2 regions of the Caulobacter sp. GW821-FHT10A06 genome follow, and region 2 is predicted to be linked to the other one. Evidence: predicted binding sites of a transcription regulator. Region 2 holds the regulator's gene; the other holds the start of a gene.
What was found. Region 2 encodes LexA, which represses DNA repair genes until DNA is damaged. Its sites were predicted from a motif close to ATGTTCNCNANNTGTTCT; they were not measured.
Positions count from the first base shown of each region.

Region 1: the regulator LexA is predicted to act here: its motif matches at 2,408-2,425, upstream of ssb (single-stranded DNA-binding protein).

Region 1 covers NZ_JBWKNY010000002.1:724,260-729,089, forward strand. The annotation lists gene AC07NF_RS07070 (hypothetical protein) at 1-1,180, shown strand, start outside; gene AC07NF_RS07075 (hypothetical protein) at 1,239-1,925, shown strand; gene AC07NF_RS07080 (hypothetical protein) at 1,947-2,348, shown strand; gene ssb (single-stranded DNA-binding protein) at 2,509-3,024, shown strand; gene AC07NF_RS07090 (hypothetical protein) at 3,234-4,830, opposite strand, start outside.
Region 2 covers NZ_JBWKNY010000001.1:777,635-782,464, forward strand. The annotation lists gene AC07NF_RS03425 (ComEC/Rec2 family competence protein) at 1-125, shown strand, start outside; gene AC07NF_RS03430 (isocitrate lyase/PEP mutase family protein) at 156-911, shown strand; gene lexA (transcriptional repressor LexA) at 1,076-1,783, opposite strand; gene AC07NF_RS03440 (class I SAM-dependent methyltransferase) at 1,955-2,740, opposite strand; gene lepB (signal peptidase I) at 2,791-3,582, opposite strand; gene AC07NF_RS03450 (lysophospholipid acyltransferase family protein) at 3,646-4,212, opposite strand; gene trpC (indole-3-glycerol phosphate synthase TrpC) at 4,299-4,830, opposite strand, start outside.

The DNA.
Region 1 (4,830 bases), on a different contig from region 2:
CAATGTCGTGACCGAAAACGTCACCAAGCTCGACCAATACGGCGCCTATCAAAGCGTGCCGGTCACCTACACCAAGACCGCCACCCTCACGGCCGGCGCCACCCGCGACCTGGGCACGCTGAAGGGCGGCGACTTGGTCGGGCTGAAGATCGACGGCGGCCAGCTCTATGTCGGCGGCTCCACGGCCAATGGCGCGATGTCGATCGGCGGCGCGAACTCGGCCTCAGGCGGCCTGGACGCCTTCGTCGGCCGAGTCTCGCTGGACCTGTCCGACACCGGCTCCGACGCCATGACCTACTATGGCGGGGCGGGCGACGACACGGTCACCGGCTTCGACGTCAAGAACGGCACGGCCTGGGTGGTCGGCTCTGCCGGCGCCAATCTGGACGGCCAGGCGACGGTCGGCAGCAAGGACGGCTATGTCGCCCAGCTGAACGTCAGCACGGGCGCGGTTGACTGGAGCCAGCGCCTGACCGGCAAGGACGGCTACGCGACCCCAACCTCGGTCTCGGCCTCGGTGTCGGGCGCTTCCAGCCTGGACCTGTTCGGCCTGCCCGCCGGCAAGATGGACTTCAGCCAGTCCGACCGCATCGTCTCGGCGACGGCGGCGCGGGCCGGTGACACCTTCCAGATCCGCACCCGCGAGCGCGGGACCCTGAGCACGATCAAGATCGAGGCCAACGACACGCTCGAGACCCTGGCCGACAAGGTCAAGAAGGCCTCGGGCTACCGCGCCAAGGTCGAGGTCGTGTCCAGCGGCAACAGCCGCGTGCTCAAGATCAGCCCGGCCTCGAACACCTCGACCATCGAGGTCGTGGCCGGCAAGGGCGGCACCGACGTGCTGACCTCGCTGGGCCTGGCTGGCGGCGTCGTGCGCGCCACCAAGACCGACGACGGCAAGACCGTCTCGGCCGACGGCAGCGGCCCGATGTACGGCCTGCAGCTGCCGCCCGAACTGGACCTGACGACCGAGGCGGGCCGCAAGAACCTCAATACGGTCATCCAGCGGGCCATGTCCTCGATCCGCACCGCCTATCGCGAGGTCTCCGACGCGGCGATGGGGGTCAAGAGCGATAGCGGCACGGGCGCGGGCAAGTCCGGCGGCACGGTGCCGGCCTATCTGACCGCCCAGATCTCGAACTATCAGGCGGCCCTGAACCGCCTGACCGGCGGCGGCTAACCCTTTTTCCGAGGTCGCCGAGCTTGAAAGCGTCATCGACGCGTCGTAGCCAGTGGCCATGGACTTTCTGAAAGATCGACGGATCATCATCGGCGGCGGCGCGACGCTCGCGCTGCTGGCTGGTCTGGGCATCGCCGTGGCCCTGATGTCGGGCCACGACAAGAAACCCGCCGAGGAGCCGCCGGCCTCGCGCGCCGGCCTGATCGTCGAGACCGGCCGCGACGACGACGCCAAGCTGGACCCGGCGCGCCCGCTGCGCTGCTTCGTGGGCGGCAGCTTCGTCGGCGAGATCACCCTGGCCGAGTGCGCCAAGAAGAACGGCGTGGCCACCGGCGCCCTGGACGTCGGCGTCGACGAGACCGGGGCCCTGGCCGCGGCCGACCAGGCCGGCACCGTGCTGACCCCGTTGCCGCCGACCCCGACCGTGACCGCGCCCGCCGCGACCACGCCGTCGAACCCCGCGACGCCTTCGACGCCCGCCAGCGCCTCCAACAACACCCCTCTGGCCGCCTGCTGGCGCTATGCCGGCAATGAGTGGCGACGCCTGCCGGGCGACATCACCCTGAACGCCTGCGCCCAGCAGCTGTTCGGCGGCCGCTGCGAGCGTTCGGGCGGCGCCACCTACGGTCGCTGGGGCGAGGAAACCCTCCGTCTGGTGCCGGGGCGCGTCGAGATTTCGTCGGACAACCGCAGCTTCCACACCGCCTTCGATCAGGGCCCGAACTGCTCTATCCCGAACGGCTGATTGGTTTTATAAGTGTAATCCATGAGCAAGACCGTCCTCGCCGTCGCCGCCGTCCTGGCTGTTTCCGCCCTCGGGCTCTCGGCCTGCGAGAAGCAGACCAAGGCGCCGTTCGAGACGGGCGTCTGCTTCCAGGTGGCGACCAACAAGGACGGCACGCTGCGCTACAACCCCGTGGCCCGCAACGTGGCCCAGATGGAGTTGTGCGCCGCCGAGCTGGAAGGCGCGCGCATGCGCTTCGTCCGCCTGGGCCAGTCCAACAGCCAGAGCATGGTCGGCGCCTATCAGGGGTCCTTCATCTTCCTCGAGAAGGAAGGGATCTATGTCGGCCAGACCTATGAAGGCCCGCGCTTCATGTCGCTGGTCCGCACGGGCGACGGCCGCCTAGCCGTGCCGGGCGCCATCCGCCGCGAACCGGCCCAGTAGCGCTACGACGTAGCAGGGCGGGGCGGTTCGTCAGTCCACAGCCCTCTTGCTCGTCCACAAGAACGTTCCGGGAACAAAACTTGCATCCCGCTTAAGCGCTCGTTAACGTCCGCCCTCAGATTCCGGCGCAAGGGTCGCCGGGCGAGAGCAAGGGCGAGCGATGGCTGGCAGCGTCAACAAGGTCATTCTGGTGGGCAATCTGGGGGCTGATCCCGAGATCCGCAGCCTGGGTTCGGGCGACCGCGTCGCTAACCTCCGTATCGCCACCTCGGAAACCTGGCGCGACCGCAACAGCGGCGAGCGCAAGGAAAAGACCGAGTGGCACCGCGTCGTGATCTTCAACGATAACCTGGTGAAGGTGGCCGAGCAGTACCTGCGCAAGGGCTCGACCGTCTACATCGAGGGCGCCATCCAGACCCGCAAGTGGACCGACAACACCGGCGCCGAGAAGTACTCGACCGAGATCGTGCTGCAGAAGTTCCGTGGCGAACTGACCATGCTGGGCGGCCGTGGCGACAGCGCCGGCGCCTCGTCGGGCGGCGGTGACGAATACGGCGGCGGCTATTCGGGCGGCGGCGGCGGCGGCAATTTCGGTGGCGGCGGCGGTCAGCGCAGCCAGCCCAGCGGCCCGCGCGAGAGCTTCTCGGCTGACCTGGACGACGAGATTCCGTTCTAGAGAAACGATCATTTCACCGGGTGTGCGGATCGTCACAGTTCGATCCGCGCCTCGGCCTTAGACAAGACCGGTCTGCTTCTTGTGGGAGTCGGACCGGTGGGGACAGTGGAGAGCCCGGACGGCGGCCTCGAGCCAATGACGGAGAGCCCTCCACGGGGGCGAACGGCGAGCGGACCTCGGATGGTCCCTCGCCGTTTTCTTATCTCGGTCTATTTATCCAGGGTGAAGTCCGGTTTGGGCGGCGTGACGTAGAGCGTAACCAGCGCGGTGTTGTCCTTGCGGCTGGCGATCGTACCGTAGCCGTTGCCGTAGGACAGACCCAGCCAGATGGGCGAGCTCTCCTTGCCGACCCGGAACTGACTGGTGACCATATAGCGCTCACCCGAGTTCTCGAAAGGCTTGCCGATCGGCTCGCGGGCCTTGATGTCCACCCAACCATAGTGCGCGGCTAGGCGATAGGTCGGCGCCAGGCGCTCCAGCCCGATCCAGACATTCTTCGTATCGGCGCGGAACTCCGGCGTGGCCTTGTCTTCGGTCGCCACGCGCTCATCCCAGCTGAAGCGGCTGGAGAGGGCGACCATCATCACGCTGGTGGGAAGCTTGGGCAGGGCGTCCTTGAGGTTATTGTCCGCCTCGGTGTCGTATTGGCGCCTGCCGATCGGAAACTTGTAAGCCGCCCATAGAACGCGGCCATCCCCCTTCAGGCCTTCCAACTTGCCGGGGTCGCCGCGGGCGATCATGCCAAACCCTACGTCCAGGTCCGGCGAGAAGCGCGCTTCGCGGCTCGCGAACTCGGCGCAACGCTTAACGCCGGCGGTAAAGCCGCTGTCAGCCAGCCCTTTGTTTAGTTGCTGGACCTTTGTCTGACGCAGCAGGGTAAGCTTCGCCTCCAGGTCATCCCGCTTCGCCCTCAAGGCTTCCTTCAGTTCATCGCCCTGCAGCGTCTGGGCCGCCGGTGGCGGCGCTGGCGCGGCGGGCGCTGCGGCGGCTGGTTTGTCCTTCAGCATGCGCACCACGATGCCCGCCAGCAATCGGCTCTCGGCGGACGAAGCTGGATTGTCCAGAATGGATTGCGCGAGTTGCAGGTCGCTTGGCGGCGGAGGTTGAGCTGGTGTCGGGGGGCGGGCCGGGGCAGCGGCCGGCGGGTCATCCCCACCCAGAGGGCCAAGGAGTTGATCCGCTTGGCTAAAGTCCTGGGTGAGAAGGGCCTTATTGATCGCCCGAATCCGCGGGGCCAGCAATTCCTCGTCAGCGCTCCAGCCGCCCTTGTCTCTCTGAATGCCCAAGGCGATGGCCGAAAACGGAGCCAGGCAGCGAGATAGGGTGGTGGTGCCGTCGGCGCGCAGGCCCGTGACGATGGGGTCCGAGGAATTGAGCAGCGACGCAGTGAAGCCGAAGGCGGCCCGTGATCTCACGGCCTTGCTGGCGTCCGCGTCAGCCTTGCCGTTGAGGGCGGCAAGGTTGACCCGAGTCCGGAAACCCATGCGGTAGGCCCAGCCCTTGGTCAGGTAATTGTCATAGGTCTGCTTGGATTTCGGCCGCAGGAAGGCAGCCGGGGCGAAGTCCACGGCGACAGTCTTGTCGCCCTCGTCGCCGTAGAGGCTTGGAAGGGTCACGACAAACTCTGTCAGACTGGACGACGACGCGGTCTTGTCGGCGCTCAGGCCCAGCAGGTCGAGCGCCGGTGACGTTGGCGGTCCATAGTCGAACGAGAAGATCGACGTGTCCGGCTTGCGCTCGAAGAGCACATAGCTCTGGTCCTTGGCGGTCTTGGGCGTTTCCTTCTCCTGGGCGTAAGCTTGGCCG
Region 2 (4,830 bases):
CGCGGGGCGGGGCCGCCGAGCTCTATCATCGCCCCGACGGCTGGCGCATCGTCTGGGCTCAGCCGTTGCGCGGCGATCGGCCTTGGTCTCGCCTGCTGACACCTGATGTCACGAGGGACGGCTAAGCCTCGCGCCGACCTTCTGGAGGATCCCGCATGTCCAACCCGTTCGCCGCCCGCCGCGCCGCTTTCCGCGCCCTGCACGCCGAGGGCTGCTTCGCCCTGCCCAATCCCTGGGACGTCGGCAGCGCCAAGCGACTGCAGAAACTGGGCTTCAAGGCCCTGGCCTCGACCAGCGCCGGGGCGGCCTGGGCTTTGGGCAAGGACGACGGCCAGATCACGCGCGACGAGGTCATCGAGCACCTGCGGATCCTGTGCGCCGCCACCGACCTGCCCGTGAATGCCGACTTCGAAGCCGGCTTCTCCGACACCGCCGAAGGCGTGGGCGAGAGCGTCACCCTGGCCATCGAGGCTGGCGTTGCGGGCCTGTCGATCGAGGACTGGTCGGGTTCGGCGCTCTACGACCTGCCGGTGGCCCTCGAGCGCCTGAAGGCCGCGCGCGCCGCCATCGACGCTTCGGGTCAGGACGTGATCCTGGTCGGCCGGACGGAGGGCTATCTGCGCGGCAATCGTGATCTGGCCCCGACCATCGAGCGCCTGAAGGCCTATGCCGAGGCTGGCGCGGACTGCCTGTACGCTCCGGCGGTGACCGATCCCGACGAAATCCGCGCCATCGTCCAGGCCGTGGCGCCCAAGCCGGTCAACGTCCTGTTCTGGGGCTCGGACATGTCGGTCGAGAGCCTGGGAGCGCTGGGCGTACGCCGGGTCAGCACGGGCGCTTCGCTGGCGGCGGCGGCCTGGGCCGGGTTCGACAAGGCCGCCAAGCGTCTGGCGGAGGAGGGGCGTCTCTAGGCCCTAGATAGGAAAAGGCCCCGAACCTCGGCTGAGGTCGGGGCCTATCTACTGTGTCATCCCGGAAGCCTCGTAGAGGCTGTCCGGGACCCAGGGCCACCGCACTGCCGGCTGCCCTGGGTCCCGGCTCTCCGCTTCGCTGCGGCCGGGATGACACTATGTTTTCAGTGGTACCGGCGGATCAGGCCCACCAGCTTGCCCTGCACCTCGACCTGGTCGGGACCGAAGATGCGGGTCTCGTACTTGGGGTTGGCGGCTTCCAGGGCGATCGAGCCGCCCTTCTTGCGCAGGCGCTTCAAGGTGGCTTCTTCGCCGACCAGGGCGACGACGATCTCGCCCGAGGTGGCGGTGTCGCCCTTCTTGATGATGACGTAGTCGCCGTCGAGGATGCCGGCCTCGATCATCGAGTCGCCCTGCACCTCGAGGACATAGTGCTCGCCATTGCCCAGCATGGCCTCGGGCACCGGCAGGCGCTCGCGCTCGTGCTGGATGGCGTCGATCGGGGTGCCGGCGGCGATCTTGCCCAGGATCGGCAGGTCGCGGCTGTCATTGGCCGGAGCGGAAGACGCGGCCGGGGCGGGCGGGGGCGAACCGCCGCCCTCGAACACCTGCGGACGGAACGCGCCGCGGCCCTTGGGCGGGGCGGCCGTCGTGGCCTGCTGCGGCAGCTTCACCACCTCCAGCGCCCGAGCCCGGTGGGCCAGGCGACGGATGAAGCCGCGCTCTTCCAGGGCCGTGATCAGCCGGTGGATGCCCGACTTGGAGGCCAAATCCAGGGCCTCCTTCATCTCGTCGAAGGACGGGGAGACGCCGGTCTCCTTGATCCGTTCGTGGATGAACATCAGCAGTTCGTGCTGCTTGCGGGTGAGCATGACGACCTCGATTGGAGCGCGGAACAAACCGCAAACCTTTCGAATGTTCTCTAGGCGTTCCGCGTTAAAGTCAAGTCGAGCGTTGTTCGTCGTAGAAAGGCGAGGAAAATCAACGATTAGCTTGGCTATCAGGGTAAATGTCGACCAGAATCAAAAGCTTAACGAAAGCTTTCAAGCGCGCTTGCGGGCCACGATGATGTCCTGGTCCTGCATCGGCTGGCGACGCCAGACGCCGAGGGCGACGTTCAGCACGTCCAGGCCCAGAGCTTCGTACTGCGCCAGGATCGAGGCCAGGCCGTAGGCGATCGTGTCCTCGGGCATTTCCGGATTGGCCGTCCAGCAGCCGTCCAGGGCGTGGACGAAGTCGAAGGCGATCTGGCCGTCGCCGGTGTTGGCGCGGGCCTCGTCGTCGATCAGGTACCAGGAGATGACGCTGGTCCCGGCGGGCTTCAGCACCCTGGCGATCTCGCGGGCGAACTGGGTCTGGTCGGCGGCCAACAGGTGGGTGAACACCGAACCCAGCCAGACGAAGTCGAAACTGGCGTCGGGATAGGGGAAGACGAAGCGGCTGGCCGGTTGCGAACCTTCCGGGTTGTACCGGTCGCTGTGCATGTCGGCGTGGGTGAATTGGAAGCGCGGGTCGCCGATGGCGATATTGGCCCGGCACCAGTCGATGGCCTGGGCCATGACGTCGAAGCCGGCGTAGCGGCCGGTCTCGTCCAGATAGTCGACCAGCGGCGCCGCCGCGCGGCCGATGCCGCAGCCGACGTCGAGGATGGCGTGGTGCGGCTGCAGGCCCGCGTCGATGAACAGCTGCTTGAACTGTTGGCCGACACGCACGTAGTCGGCGTCAGCGGCGCCGACCAGATGCCAGAGCTCTTGCGGGGCAGCCACGGCCTCGGCCACGGGTAGTGCGGGCGACAGAGCGCGACGCAGCTTGGACAGAAAGGCCCGCATCCGATTCCCTCAAACTCGAACTGGCGCGGACCCTAGCGACGGTTGCGGGCTCAGCCAACCTTGGGGGCGGGCAGCGCCTTGAAGGTGCGGTCCAGGCGCAGGCCGTGGCCGGTCCACGAGAACAGGATCCGCTCGGCGCGGCCGACCAGGTTTTCGGCGGGGATGAAGCCCATGCCCAGCTCCGGCGGCAGATCGGCGTCGCGGGCCACGTCCCAGGCGCAGGAGGCATAACCCTTGGGCGTCGAGCCGGGGTTGAAGCGGCTGTCCAGCGAGTTGTCGCGATTGTCGCCCATAACAAAGTAGCAGCCGGCCGGCACGGTGTAGACGCCGGTATTGGCGGCCTGGGTCTCGGCGCCAAAGCTGTTGGTGGCGTAGGTGCGGCCATTGGGCAGGGTCTCGCGCAGATGGCGCACCGGGATCGGCCAGGCGCCGGGCGAGCCGTTGGCATCGATTCCGGTCAAGGTCTGGGTCACCGGCGCGCCGTTGATGTGCACCACGCCGCCGCTCATCTGGATGCGGTCACCGGGCAGGCCGATGACGCGCTTGATGACGTCGGTGCGGCCGTCGCTGGGCTTCTTGAACACCACGATGTCGCCGCGCTCGGGCGCTTGGCCCAGCAGGCGGCCGTGGCCCACGGGCGGGCTCAGCGGGATCGAGTGGCGGCTGACCCCGTACGGATATTTGGAGACCAGAATGTAGTCACCGACCATCAGCGTCGGCTGCATAGACTCCGAGGGGATCGTGAACGGCTGGCAGAAGACCGTGCGCGGGATCAGGAACACCACCAACACGATGGCGGCCGTCTTGGCGGCTTCGATCAGGCCTTCAGTCCACTTGCGCATCGCCGTTCCCTTGCTTGGCTCAAGCTAAGGTTAGGGCGGGGAGCTTGGCTAAATCGTGGCGCTTTACAGGATGGTCTTCAGTTCCGGATGCCTGGGCGTGACCGGCGCATAGAACGCCGCCAGCGCCGCCAGATCCTTCTCGTAGTCGCCGCTGGGCATCATGGCCGGACCCAGGCCCACCACCTTGCGCTTGTAGTCCATGAAGCCGGGGACCATCGGCACGCCGGCCTTCAGGGCGATGTTGTAGAAGCCGGTCTTCCAGCCGCTGGCCTTGCCGCGCGTGCCCTCGGGCGCGATCGTCAGCATGAACTCGTCGCGGCGGGCGAACTCGTCGGCCATGGCCTGGACCGTGTCGCGCGACTGCGAGCGGTCGATCGGCACGCCGCCCAGGTCCTTCATCAGCCGCTCGAACGGCCAGCGGAACAGCGAGGCCTTGCCCATGAAGCTGAGCTTCAGGTTCAGCGCGTCGGCCGCGCCCAGGAAGTAGACGAAGTCCCAGTTGCTGGTGTGGGGCGCGGCGATGATCACGAACTTGCGGGTCGTCGTCGGGGCCGAGCCCTCGATCGTCCAGCCTTCGCGCTTGAAGAAGGCGACGAGAGACCAATTCACCACGCGGGCGAGCCAATGCATTCGCGTTTCCTCGCGCGGCAGTGTTCTTGTTGAGGCGACTGTGAGCGGGCGAGGCAGAAAACGCCAGACGGCGCGTACCCGATCCGTTAGCCGAGCAGCGCCTTGGTGGCGGCCGTGACGTCGGCCTGGCGCATCAGGCTTTCGCCCACGAGCATGGCCTTGGCGCCGGTAGCCTCCATCCGCACGACGTCGTCGTGGGTGAAGATGCCGCTCTCGGTGACCAGCAGGGCGTCCTTCGGGGCCAGGGCCTGGAGGCGCTCGGTGACGGCCAGGTCGACGACGAAGCTCTTCAGGTCGCGGTTGTTGATCCCGACCAGGTCAGAGCCCAGGGCGCCGGCGCGTTCCATCTCGGCCTCGTCGTGGACCTCGACCAGGGCGTCCATGCCCAGGCGCTTCGCTTCACTCATCAGCTCGGCGGCCAGGACGTCGTCGATCATGGCCAGGATGACCAGGATGGCGTCGGCGCCCAGGGCGCGGCTCTCGGCCACCTGCCAGGGATCGACGAGGAAGTCCTTGCGGATGCAGGGTAGGCTGACGGCCGCGCGGGCGTCGATCAGATAGGCGTCGGCGCCCTGGAAGCTGGGGCCGTCCGTGAGCACGGAGAGACAGGACGCGCCG